2 regions of the Streptomyces sp. NBC_01506 genome follow, and region 1 is predicted to be linked to the other one. Evidence: predicted binding sites of a transcription regulator. Region 1 holds the regulator's gene; the other holds the start of a gene.
What was found. The regulator HspR, encoded in region 1, represses chaperone genes until heat shock. The targets are predictions, from matches to a motif close to TTGAGNNNNNNNNNCTCAA.
Positions count from the first base shown of each region.

Region 2: the regulator HspR is predicted to act here: its motif matches at 4,410-4,428, upstream of lon (endopeptidase La).

Region 1 covers NZ_CP109422.1:4,232,017-4,238,573, forward strand. Annotated here, with positions in the region: gene OG329_RS18365 (hypothetical protein) at 532-915, shown strand; gene OG329_RS18370 (heat shock protein transcriptional repressor HspR) at 1,123-1,599, opposite strand; gene dnaJ (molecular chaperone DnaJ) at 1,605-2,813, opposite strand; gene grpE (nucleotide exchange factor GrpE) at 2,900-3,580, opposite strand; gene dnaK (molecular chaperone DnaK) at 3,577-5,439, opposite strand; gene OG329_RS18390 (sugar transferase) at 5,704-6,300, shown strand; gene OG329_RS18395 (heterodisulfide reductase-related iron-sulfur binding cluster) at 6,380-6,557, shown strand, end outside.
Region 2 covers NZ_CP109422.1:2,847,021-2,853,577, forward strand. Annotated here, with positions in the region: gene OG329_RS12080 (hypothetical protein) at 1-134, shown strand, start outside; gene OG329_RS12085 (MarR family winged helix-turn-helix transcriptional regulator) at 189-692, opposite strand; gene OG329_RS12090 (lysozyme) at 911-1,756, shown strand; gene lon (endopeptidase La) at 1,953-4,385, opposite strand; gene OG329_RS12100 (SMI1/KNR4 family protein) at 4,514-5,161, shown strand; gene OG329_RS12105 (NAD(P)/FAD-dependent oxidoreductase) at 5,262-6,407, shown strand.

The sequences.
Region 1 (6,557 bases):
GCCTGGAACATGGTCAGCAACACGGCCCCGGACGCCGGGGGCAGGTGATCGTGAGCTTGGGATGCGCCGGCCCCTGTCCGCCCGCCGCATGGTCCACACGCGGTCCTGAACCGGTCATTTTCAGCCACTCACGCCTCAAGTCCCAGGTGCCCGTGTCGAAAACCAGACCATTTACCGTCGCTCGCTCGACTTCTACCACCGTGCAGATTACTTTGATGCGCTCCAAGGCATGCCCCTGCATAATGCCGTGGCGCGGGAATGAAGGCGCCATCGCACATCTTTGCTCGCGGCAATGAGCCGTCCTGCAAGCGAATCGTTTGGAATAAGCTATTCCGGGATTCGCCGACGCGCTTGTCAAGAAGAGAGTGGAATCACTCGCCCAGGCAGGGAGTGCGGCGCGGAGAGGAAGAGTATTTGGTATTCAAGTGAGGCAGGGTTGAGGCTTGGTTACGAGCGCTGGAACAATCGACTCGATGAAACGGAATCTGCATGCGTCGAACTTTCGCTACTCTCGTCTCTCTCGTCCTGGGAATGGGAGGAATAGGTCTGATCACGGCTCCCACGGCGAGCGCGGCCGGCTACGGGTGCGGTGGGTCGCTGGTCGGTCAGTACAACATCAAGGGGTCCGACAACAGCACGTGGGGAACCATCAACGTCTACTACTCAAGTGCGAGCGGCGGAACCAACTGCATCGTCAACGTGGCCAAGAAGTACGCGGGAACGCCGCATGGGTTGGAGGTCCACCTCTTCCAGGGAAGCCGACGGGCGGATGACAAAGGCAGGTACTCGCAGTACGCCGGGCCCGTCTCGCTGAGCGAAACCAACGGAGATTGCATCACCGTTTCCGGTGAGGTGAGCAACCCCTCGGGGTCAACCGTCGCCATCGGCAAGTGGTCGAACGTCCACTGCGGTTGATGCTGCCCGTCAGCGGTCGCCCTCGCGGGTGACGTCGCGCAAGGTGACCCACCCGACCAGACCGCAAAGAGGCTCCCGTGCCGGAGAGATGAGACTACGACACCTCTCTCGACGCACGGGAGCCTCGTGCGCGAAACGGCCCGCCGGACAAACCGACGGACCGTCATGCGAGATCGCCCGGGCCGGACGGGACCTTAAGAACACGCCCTAGTCCGACGACAGCTTCGGCTTCGGCCGCCACACCACCAGCGCGCTCGCCTGCTGTACGTCCTGATACGGCACCAGGTCCCGCCGGTACGACGCGTGGACCTGGGCCTCGCGCTGGCGCATCGCCGCCGCCGCGCCGTCCACCGCCGCGCCCAGTTCGGCCACGCGCGCCTGGAGCGCCGCGACCTGGTTCTCCAGCTCGATGATGCGCTTGATGCCGGCGAGGTTGATGCCCTCGTCCTGCGACAACTGCTGCACCTGCCGCAGCAGTTCGATGTCGCGCGCCGAGTAACGCCGGCCGCGGCCCGCCGTACGGTCCGGTGAGACCAGGCCGAGGCGGTCGTACTGGCGCAGCGTCTGCGGGTGCAGACCGGACAGTTGGGCCGCCACCGAGATGACGTACACCGGCGACTCTTCGGTCAGCTCGTAGGCTCGGTTGAACGATGAGTGCGGCCGACGCCGCCCGACCCCGTCCATTGGAGTCACGCTCCCTTCGCTGCCTGGAACAGCTCGTCCCGCGGGTTCTCCCCCGCGGTCGCCTTCCGGTAGGTCTCCAGCGCGTCACGGGCCTCGGCGCCGAGATCCTTGGGGACGACCACCTCGACGGTGACCAGGAGGTCGCCACGGCTGCCGTCCTTACGTACGGCACCCTTCCCCCGGGCGCGCATCGTACGGCCGTTGGGCGTGCCCGCGGGCAGTTTCAGCGTGACCGGCGGCCCGCCCAGCGTCGGGACCTTGACCTCGCCGCCGAGTGCCGCCTCCGTGAAGGTGACCGGCACGGTGACGGTGAGGTTGTCGTCCTTGCGGCCGAAGACCGGGTGCGAGCCGACATGGACGACCACGTACAGATCGCCCGCCGGACCGCCGCGCTCACCGGGCGCGCCCTTGCCGCGCAGCCGGATCCGCTGGCCGTCGCTGACGCCCGCCGGGATCCGGACCTGCATGGTCCGCGAGGACCTGGCACGGCCGCTGCCCTTGCAGACGTCGCACGGGTCCTGGGCGATGAGCCCGCGGCCCTTGCAGTCCACGCACGGGTCGGTCAGCGAGAAGCCGCCGCCCGAGCCGCGCGACACCTGTCCGGTGCCCACGCAGGTCGGGCAGACCCGCGGCGAACCGTTCTTGTCGCCGGTGCCCGAGCACGCCTTGCACGGCGCCTGGCTGGACATCCGCAGCGGGACCGTGGCCCCGTCGACCGCCTCGGTGAAACTGAGCGTCACCTCGGACTCGATGTCCTGGCCGCGGCGCGGCTGCGCACGCGTCCCCGTGCCGGGACCGCCTCTGTTGAAGAGGCCGCCGAACACGTCCCCGAGCCCGCCGCCGAAGCCGCCGGCGCCGCTCTGGCCCTGGGACCCCTGGCCGCCGCCCTGGGGGCCGCCTCCGAAGAGGTCGCCCAGGTCGAAGTTGAAGGATCCGCCGCCACCGGCGCCGGGGCCGGCCCGGAAGCCGCCGCCGTTGCCGAACAGCGACCGCGCCTCGTCGTACTCCTTGCGCCGCTTGGGGTCGCCGAGTACGTCGTTGGCCTCGGAGATCTCCTTGAAGCGCTCCTCGGCCTTGGCGTCACCCTTGTTGGCGTCCGGGTGGAACTCGCGGGCGAGCTTCCGGTACGCCTTCTTGATCTCGGCCTCGGTGGCGTCCTTGGGGACGCCGAGAACCTTGTAGTAGTCCTTCTCCACGAAGTCCTTGGTACTCATTCCCGACGTCCCTCCTCACTGCCTGTCATGCGTACTGCCTGTCCGTACGGCCGCCGTACCGCTCGTCCGTACCACCCGTCCGTACGTCAGCCCTCGTCCGGGCCACCGCTCTCCTCGTCCGTCTCCGGCTCGTCGGCGTTCGACGCCTTCTCCCCGGGCTGGACCCCCGGCTGGGGCTCCGCCACGGCGACGCGCGCGGGCCTGATGGTCCGCTCGCCGAACCGGTACCCAGGCTGGAGGATCGCGACGCACGTGTCCTCGGTGACATCCGGCGCGTAGCTGTGCATCAGGGCCTCGTGGATCGTCGGGTCGAAGGGCTCGCCCTCCTTGCCGAACTGCTGGAGGCCCATCTTCGCGGCCACCGTCTCCAGCGATTCCGCGACCGACTTGAACCCGCCCACCAGCTCGGCGTGCTCCCGCGCGCGCCCGATGTCGTCGAGCACGGGCAGCAGCTCGGTCAGCAGGCTCGCGACAGCGATCTCCTTGACCGAGACCCGGTCCCGCTCGACCCGGCGGCGGTAGTTCTGATACTCGGCCTGGAGCCGCTGGAGGTCGGCCGTGCGCTCACCGAGCGCCGTACGGACCTGGTCCAACTGAGCGATCAGCGCGGTCTGTGTGGCGTCTTGCTGTACGTCCCCGGCCGGGGGGGCCGCCGGGCCCGGCTCCTTCGCGGAGTCCGGCTCGGCGGCCTTCGGCGCGGCGTCATCGGGGGTGGCGCCTGAAGGGACGTCGGGCTCCTCTTCGAAGCCCGGAGTCTCCTCCGTCACGCGGCACCGTCCTTCTTGGGCTTCTCGTCGTCGACGATCTCGGCGTCCACGACATCGTCCGCGCCGTCGGCGGGACCGGCGGGACCGGCCTGCTCCGTGCCCGGGGCGTCGGTGGCACCGTCGGCCTGCGCGTTGGCGTACATGGCCTGGCCGAGCTTCTGCGAGACGGCGGCGACCTTCTCCGTGGCCGTACGGATCTCGGCCGTGTCCTCACCCTTGAGCTTCTCCTTCAGCTCGCCGATGGAGGTCTCGACCTCGTCCTTCACGTCACCGGGGACCTTGTCCTCGTTGTCCTTGAGGAACTTCTCCGTCTGGTAGACGAGCTGTTCGGCCTGGTTGCGGGTCTCGGCGGCCTCGCGACGGCGGTGGTCCTCGTCCGCGTACTGCTCGGCCTCTTCACGCATCCGGTTGACCTCGTCCTTCGGCAGCGAGGAGCCACCGGTGACGGTCATCTTCTGCTCCTTGCCGGTGCCGAGGTCCTTCGCGGCCACGTGCATGATGCCGTTGGCGTCGATGTCGAAGGCGACCTCGATCTGCGGCACACCGCGCGGGGCGGGCGGCAGTCCGGTCAGCTCGAACATTCCGAGCTTCTTGTTGTACGCCGCGATCTCGCGCTCGCCCTGGTAGACCTGGATCTGCACCGACGGCTGGTTGTCCTCGGCCGTCGTGAAGATCTCGGAGCGCTTGGTCGGGATCGTCGTGTTGCGCTCGATGAGCTTGGTCATGATGCCGCCCTTGGTCTCGATACCAAGAGACAGCGGGGTGACGTCGAGCAGCAGGACGTCCTTGACCTCGCCCTTGAGGACACCGGCCTGGAGGGCGGCACCGATGGCCACGACCTCGTCCGGGTTGACGCCCTTGTTGGCGTCACGGCCGCCGGTGAGCTCCTTGACGATCTCGGCGACGGCGGGCATACGCGTGGAGCCGCCGACCAGGACCACGTGGTCGATCTCGGACAGCGCGATGCCGGCGTCCTTGATGACGTTGTGGAAGGGGGTCTTGCAGCGCTCCAGCAGGTCGGCCGTGAGCTGCTGGAACTGAGAGCGCGTGAGCTTCTCGTCCAGGTGCAGCGGGCCTTCGGCGGACGCCGTGATGTACGGCAGGTTGATCGTGGTCTCGGTGGAGGACGACAGCTCGATCTTCGCCTTCTCCGCGGCCTCGCGGAGACGCTGGAGAGCCATCTTGTCCTTGGCCAGGTCCACGCCGTGACCGTTGGCGAACTGCTTCACCAGGTAGTCGACGACACGCTGGTCCCAGTCGTCACCACCGAGGTGGTTGTCACCGTTGGTGGCCTTCACCTCGACGACGCCGTCACCGATCTCCAGGAGCGACACGTCGAAGGTGCCGCCGCCGAGGTCGAAGACGAGGATCGTCTGGTCGTCCTTGTCGAGCCCGTACGCCAGCGCGGCGGCCGTCGGCTCGTTGACGATACGCAAGACGTTGAGGCCCGCGATCTCGCCGGCCTCCTTCGTGGCCTGGCGCTCTGAGTCGTTGAAGTAAGCCGGGACGGTGATGACCGCGTCCACGACCTTCTCACCGAGGTAGGACTCCGCGTCGCGCTTCAGCTTCTGAAGGACGAACGCGGACATCTGCTGCGGGTTGAAGTCCTTGCCGTCGAGGTTGATCTTCCAGTCGGTGCCCATGTGGCGCTTGACCGACCGGATGGTCCTGTCGACGTTCGTGACTGCCTGGCGCTTGGCGACCTCTCCGACGAGCACCTCGCCGTTCTTGGCGAAGGCGACGACGGACGGCGTGGTCCTGGCGCCTTCGGCGTTGGTGATGACGGTGGGCTCGCCGCCTTCGAGAACGCTGACGACGGAGTTAGTCGTGCCCAGGTCGATGCCGACCGCACGTGCCATTTCGATTCCTCCAACTGACTTGAGTGGAACAGGCTCAAGGATGCACGACTGATCCTCGGGCGTCAACAGAGCTGAGTCGACCAGACTCAACTATCGTGCGGCTCGATTTCCGAGAACTGTGCGGTTCCCGCAGGTCCGCGCGCCTTCGGAACTTCGCTTCCTTACTACGGCACGATCGGTCGGCAAGCGTTCGTAAAAGGCGTGACCAAAAGGCGTGATGTCGCCGATGTCGCTGATGCCGCATACAACGGTCAGGGAGGTCCCATGGTTCCGGACCTGGATCTACACCTGGATCCACACCTGGATCTGGACCCCAAGCGCCTGTTCGACCTGACGCTCGGCTCGTTCCTGCTGATTCTGACCGCCCCCCTGCTGGCCGCCGTCGCCCTCACCCTCGCACTCTCCGCGCGGCACCCCGGCGGCGCCTTCACCCACGCGCGCCGCGTCGGCCTGGAAGGCCGCGTCTTCACCGTCCACTCCCTCGCCACCCGCCGCCACCGGCTCGATCTGCTGTCGCGGCTACCCCATGTCGTACGGGGCCAGATGTCCCTCGTCGGTCCCGCGCCACTCGCACCGGGCGACCCCAGGACGGCCGCGCCGTGGCGGCGGTTCGTACGGCCGGGCCTCACGGGTCTCGCCCAGGTGCGCCGTCGCTCCCCGATGCCGTGGGACGAGCCGGCGCTGCTCGACCAGCACTACGTGGAGCACCATTGGATCGGCCTCGACCTGGCGATCCTCGCCCGTACGCCGGGTGCCGCGCTCACCCCGTACGGCGCGGACGCCGCCGCGCCGCGCATCCCCGCCCAGGGGCACCTGCGCGACACAGATCACCGACCGCGCGGCTACAGTGCGGCGGGATAACTGGGTACCCTCAGCACAAACCGATTAAGTTACCGCTTAGTAGTGGCGCCTGGTAGGCGCTCGGCACCAGGAGCCCCCAATGCAACTCGCCGCGATCATCGTGTCGCTGGTGCTGACCGTGGTCGGCGTCGCGCTCATCGCCCGGGCCGTCGCCGAGATCTACCGGTTCGTGAAGCTCGGCTCGCCCGTACCGGCAGGCAGCCGCACCGACAACCCCAGGGCGCGCACGATCACCCTGACCAAGGAATTCCTCGGCC
Region 2 (6,557 bases), 1.4 Mb from region 1:
CGCTCGTCAGGAAGAGCGGGCCGCAGGAGCTGATCGACCGGGTGCGGGCGGCGGAGTCCGCCGACCCGGACGGGGTGGCCTTCCGGCGGGGCAAGCCGTACGACGACGCGACCGTCGTGTACGTGGAGCCGTAGAGGCCCGTCTCCCCGCCCCCGGCCCCCGCCGCCAAGGCCCGCGCACCCTCCCCCTCAGCTCTCCGCCCGTGCGTTCAAGTGGCGTAGCAGCCGCGCCAGTTCGGCGACCTCCGCCCGGTCCCAGTCGGCGAGCTTGCGCACGTACCGCTCGCGCCGCGCGTCGCGCACCCGGCGGAAGCGCGCGACGCCCTCGCCCGTGAGCCGGACCAGCGAGGCGCGCCCGTCCGCCGGATCGGGCTCGCGCGTGACGAGTCCGAGCCCTTCCAGCGCGCGCAGTTGACGGCTCATCGTCGCCTTGCCGACCCCGAAGTAGGCGGCGAGATCGGTGGCGCGCTGCTGACCGGTCTCCTCCAGCCGTACGAGAAGTCCATAGGCGGCGGGCTCCAGTTCGGGGTGGACCTCGCGGGCCATTTCACCGGAATTGGCTCTGGCGCGGCGCAGAAAGACGGCCAACTCACGCTCCAGTGCCAGGAATTCGTGGTCCACAGCACTTTTCCCCACTGGTTCGGGTTCGTTCTCCGTACCGTCTCCGTGCACGTCAGCACCCACAACACCCATCGCGCGCTTTCCCGCTCCTGAAAGTTTTCCGTCTCCGAGGCCCATTGCCCCAGCTCCGCCAGTATTTCGCAGGTTTATACCAACGGCGGCAGCCTGAGGCCCTTCCGTCACTCCGTTCCACTCACGTAGCGTCGCCCACAGCGCCATTGTTGACATGTTCACACCACTACATGTCGACATGTCATGAGCTACCCCCAAAGGTTCTCGGAGGCACGCACATGTCCGTGCACAGATCCGATACGTCAGGTCGCCGGCGCCTCACCCTCGCCGGTGCGCTCCTCGCGGCTCTCGCCCTTCTCCTCACCCTGCCGGGCGCGGCGAACGCCGACGGCACCCCCCGCTCCTCGGCGACACCCCAACGGGGCTCGGCCCACATGGGCATGGGCGTCGTCGAGCACGACGGCCGGACGGGCACCCCGCCCGCCGGAAACCGCGCCGTGCAGACCGAGGGCGTCGACGTCTCCAGCCATCAGGGGAACGTCAACTGGTCCGCGCTGTGGAGCAGCGGTGTGAAGTGGTCGTACGTGAAGGCCACGGAGGGCAACTACTACAAGAACCCGTACTTCGCGCAGCAGTACAACGGCTCGTACAACATCGGCATGATCCGCGGCGCGTACCACTTCGCCACCCCCAACGACTCCAGCGGCGCCAACCAGGCCAACTACTTCGTGGACGGTGGCGGCGGCTGGTCGCGCGACGGCAAGACCCTGCCGGGTGTGCTGGACATCGAGTGGAATCCGTACGGCGCCGCCTGCTACGGCAAGACGCAGGCGCAGATGGTCGCCTGGATCCGCGACTTCGTGAACACGTACAAGGCGCGCACCGGCCGTGACGCCGTGATCTACACCGCCACGAGCTGGTGGACCCAGTGCACGGGCAACTCCAGCGCCTTCGGCGCCACGAACCCGCTCTGGGTGGCCCGTTACAGCGCGACGGTGGGCGAACTCCCGGCGGGCTGGGGCTTCTACACGATGTGGCAGTACACCTCGACGGGGCCGATCGTGGGCGACCACAACAAGTTCAACGGCGCGCTCGACCGCGTCGTGGCTCTCGCGAACGGCTGACGGCCCACCCGGCGAGCGAGCGGGCGCGACGCCGGGCGACTGACGCCGGGGGTGTGGGCGCGACCGGAAACGGAGGGCCGGTCGAGCCCGCGCTCCCGGCACAGGAACGGGGCGGGCCCCGGCACCGAGTAAGTGCCGGGGCCCGCCCCTCGCGATTGCGGCGGTGGACGCGTGGGCCCTGTCCCGCGTGCGCGCCTTACGCGGCGACCGGGACATCCGCCGGCACGGCCGCCGGAGCCGTCGCGGACGACAGCGCCAGCTCCAGGACCTGGCGTACATCCGTCACCGGGTGGACCTGAAGCTTGTCCAGGATCTCGGCGGGGACGTCGTCCAGGTCCGCCTCGTTCCGCTTCGGGATCACGACCGTCGTGATGCCCGCCCGGTGCGCGGCCAGCAGCTTCTGCTTCAGGCCGCCGATGGGCAGCACCCGGCCGGTCAGCGAGACCTCGCCGGTCATGGCGACATCCGTACGGACCTGGCGTCCGCTCAGCAGCGAGGCGAGCGCCGTCGTCATCGTGATGCCCGCGCTCGGGCCGTCCTTGGGCACCGCGCCCGCCGGGAAGTGGATGTGCACGCCCCGGTCCTTCAGATCGGCCACCGGCAGCTCCAGTTCGGCGCCGCGCGAGCGCAGGAAGGACAGCGCGATCTGTGCCGACTCCTTCATGACGTCGCCGAGCTGTCCGGTCAGGGTGAGACCCGAACCACCCGTCTCCGGGTCGGCCAGCGACGCCTCTACAAAGAGGACGTCTCCGCCGGCCCCGGTGACGGCGAGGCCCGTGGCCACGCCCGGCACCGCGGTGCGGCGCTCGGCCGGGTCCTGGGCGGACTCGGGCACGTGGTGCGGCCGGCCGATCAGGCCGCGCAGATCGCCTTCTCCTACGGAGAGGGGCAGTTCGCGCTCGCCCAGCTCGTGCTGTGCCGCGACCTTGCGGAGCAGCCTGGCGATCGATCGTTCGAGGTTACGTACGCCCGCTTCGCGGGTGTACTCGCCCGCCAGCTTGCGCAGCGCCTCGTCCTCCAGCGTGACCTCGCCGGTGTCCAGACCCGCCCGCTCCAACTGCCTGGGCAGCAGGTGGTCACGTGCGATGACGACCTTCTCGTCCTCGGTGTAGCCGTCGAGACGCACCAGCTCCATCCGGTCGATCAGTGCCTCGGGGATGGCCTCCAGGACGTTCGCGGTGGCGAGGAAGACCACGTCGGAAAGGTCGAGTTCGACCTCCAGGTAGTGGTCGCGGAAGGTGTGGTTCTGCGCGGGGTCGAGGACTTCGAGGAGGGCCGCTGCCGGGTCGCCCCGGTAGTCGGAGCCGACCTTGTCGATCTCGTCCAGCAGGACGACCGGGTTCATCGAACCGGCCTCCTTGATCGCCCGGACGATACGGCCCGGAAGCGCGCCCACGTACGTACGCCGGTGGCCCCGGATCTCCGCCTCGTCCCGGACACCGCCGAGCGCGACGCGGACGAAGGACCGTCCCATGGCGTGCGCGACGGACTCTCCCAAGGAGGTCTTTCCGACTCCGGGAGGTCCTACGAGGGCGAGGACGGCGCCGCCTCGGCGGCCTCCGACCACACCGAGACCGCGGTCGCTGCGGCGCTTGCGGACGGCCAGATACTCCGTGATGCGTTCCTTCACGTCGTCCAGACCGGCGTGCTCGGCGTCGAGAACGCCGCGGGCGCCCTGGATGTCGTACGCGTCCTGCGACCGCTCGTTCCACGGCAGTTCGAGGACGGTGTCCAGCCAGGTGCGGATCCACGAGCCCTCGGGGCTCTGGTCGGACGACCGCTCCAGCTTGTCGACCTCCTTGAGCGCGGCCTCACGGACGTGCTCGGGCAGGTCGGCGGCCTCCACGCGGGACCGGTAGTCGTCGGACTCGTCCCCGGCGTCGCCGTTCAGCTCGGACAGCTCCCGGCGTACGGCGTCGAGCTGGCGCCGCAGCAGGAACTCGCGCTGCTGCTTGTCGACGCCCTCCTGGACGTCCTTCGCGATGGATTCGGCGACGTCCTGCTCGGCGAAGTGCTCGCGGAGCTGGTCGGTCGCCATCTTCAGCCGGGCCACCGGGTCGGCGGTCTCCAGCAGCTCGACCTTCTGGGCCGTGCTGAGGAACGGCGAGTAGCCGGCGTTGTCGGCGAGCTGCGAGACGTCGTCGATCTGCTGGACACGGTCCACGACCTGCCAGGCGCCGCGCTTCTTCAGCCAGTCGGTGGCGAGAGCCTTGTATTCCTTGATCAGTTCGGTGACGGAACCGGGCAGCGGGTCGGGCACGGTCTCGTCGACACGCAGCCCCTCGACCCACAGGGCCCGGCCGGGCCCGGTCGTACCGGCGCCGATCCTGACGCGGCCCCTGCCGCGGATCAGGGCGCCGGGGTCGCCGTCGGAGAGCCTGCCGACCTGCTCGACGGTCCCGAGGACGCCGGTCCCCGCGTATGCCCCGTCGAGGCGCGGCACGAGCAGCACCTTGGGCTTTCCCCCGTCGGAGCCGTCGGATCCGTCGCCGGCGGCCGCCTGGGCGGCCTCGACGGCCGCACGTACTTCGGAGTCGGACAGGTCCAGCGGCACCACCATCCCGGGCAGCACGACCTCGTCGTCGAGCGGCAGAACGGGCAGGGTGAGCGGTGTGGACGTGGCAGCCATGGTCTCCCCTTCGGCAGTCAAAACTTGAGCTATGCAGACTCAATGCTTGTGAGCCTGTCGTTGTTCCCCGGATACCTGGGGAGGGTGTTCGCTCTGAGCGATCGCCCCCGGTCGCTACGGTGACCGCCATGGACAAGGAAGAACTGCGGGGCCTGATGGAAGCGCAGCAAGCGGCGATCGAGGCGCGACAGGTCACCGACGCCTGGCAGCGCATCGAGGCATGGCTCGACCGGCACGCGCCGGGGACGCTGGCCGCGCTCCGGCCGGGCGCGATCCACTCGGAGATCGCCGCGCTCCAGGAGCGGATCGGCGTACGGATACCGCCCGGACTGAGGGCGCTGTGGCACGAACACGCGGGGGTGCACGACGTGCCCTGGGCCACGTTCATGCTCGGCGGCCTGACTCTGATGGACTTCGAGGCGGTGGCGTCCGTGTACGCGATGAAGACGGACCTCCAGCGCCGCGACGGCAGCGAGGAGTTCGTGATCTGGCGGCCCGCCTGGATCCCCGTCTTCTCCCTCGGCGCCCACGACCACACCTCGGGCCTGTATCTGGACGCCGAGACGGGGCGGCTCTGCGACTGGGACCGGTACCGGCACCCCCACACGCCCCGGTACGAGTCGCTGACGACCTATCTGGAGGAGATGGCGGACCGGCTGGAGACGCCGTCGCTGATGGACGGCGAGAAGCCGGGACTGCTCGAACTTCACGCCCTGGCATGGGGGCCGCCGGAGCCCGACCGGGCGACGTCGTGGAAACCCTTTCCCGGGAGCTGACGAAGTCCCCTCACCCGCTGCACCCGCTTGTGGTTCGTGTTGCGAACTAATATGGTTCGTAGTACGAACTAGCATTTCGGGTGCGTGGGGAGCCAATGACATGACTGACACAGACAGCCGGGCCGTCGACGCGCGCCGGACCGTCGTTGTCGTCGGCGGGGGCTACGGCGGCTCCGCCGTGGCCAAGGCGCTGGACGAGGGGGCGGACGACGGGGTGGATGTCGTCCTCGTCGAGCCGAAGGACGCCTTCGTCCACGCCGCCGGAGCGCTGCGCGCGCTGGTGCGGCCCGACTGGGCGGGCAACATCTTCTATCCGTACGACAAGCTCCTCAAGCACGGCCGGGTCGTGCGCGAGCGGGCGGTGTCGGTGGACACGGGCGGGGTCACCCTGGCGTCCGGCGGGCGCGTGGCCGCCGATTACGTCGTCCTGGCGTCCGGCTCCGACTACCCCTTCCCGGCCAAGATGGACACGGACGTCGCCGCCGAGGCGCTGGACCGGATCCGGGCGGCGCACAAGGAACTCGCGGGCGCGGAGCGGGTATTGATCGTCGGCGCCGGGCCGGTGGGGCTGGAGCTGGCGGGCGAGGTCAAGCACGTGTGGCCGAAGAAGCGTGTGACGGTGGTCGACCCGGCCGAGCGGCTGATGCCCGCCTTCACGCGGGAGATGCGGGAGGACCTGCGCCGGCAGCTCGACGCGCTGGGTGTGGAGCTGCTGCTGGGGACAGCGCTCGCGCGGGAACCGGCGAGCGCGCCGGGGCGGGCGGGGGCGTTCAGCGTCGCCACGGTGGGGGCCGGGGAACTGTCCGCCGACATCTGGTTCCGCTGCCACGGGGTGAGGGTCAGCGGTGACTACCTCGGCGAGGAACTGGCGCCGGCCCGCACGCCGCAGGGCCATGTACGCGTGACGGACAGGCTCAACGTCGACGCGCACGGTCACGTACACCCGCACATCTACGCGCTCGGCGACCTCGCCGCACTCGACGAGTCGAAGATGGCCGGCTACGCGATGCGGCACGCCGAGGTCGTGGCGGCCAACATCCTCGCGCAGATACGGGGCGAGGAACCGGCCTCCGTCTACCGGCCGTCCCCCGTCCCGTCGATCCTGCTGCCGCTCGGTCCCGGCGGCGGTGTCGGTCAGGTGCCGACGCCCGAAGGGCCGTCCGTACTGGCGGCGGAGGCGGTGTCCCGGTACAAGGGGGCGGACCTGTACGCCGGGCGGTTCGCGGCACTGTTCAACACCGCGTGAGATCCGCGCCTGTACGTGCCTGTAGGGGTGTGAAACTGGCGACCTCGCGTAATCGACTGACGCCTATTCCCTGGTCATTGAGGCGCTGGTGTCACCGTGTGTGGTCGCCGGGGGCATAGTGGCGCCAGGTTCCTCCTGCCTCGGCGGCGA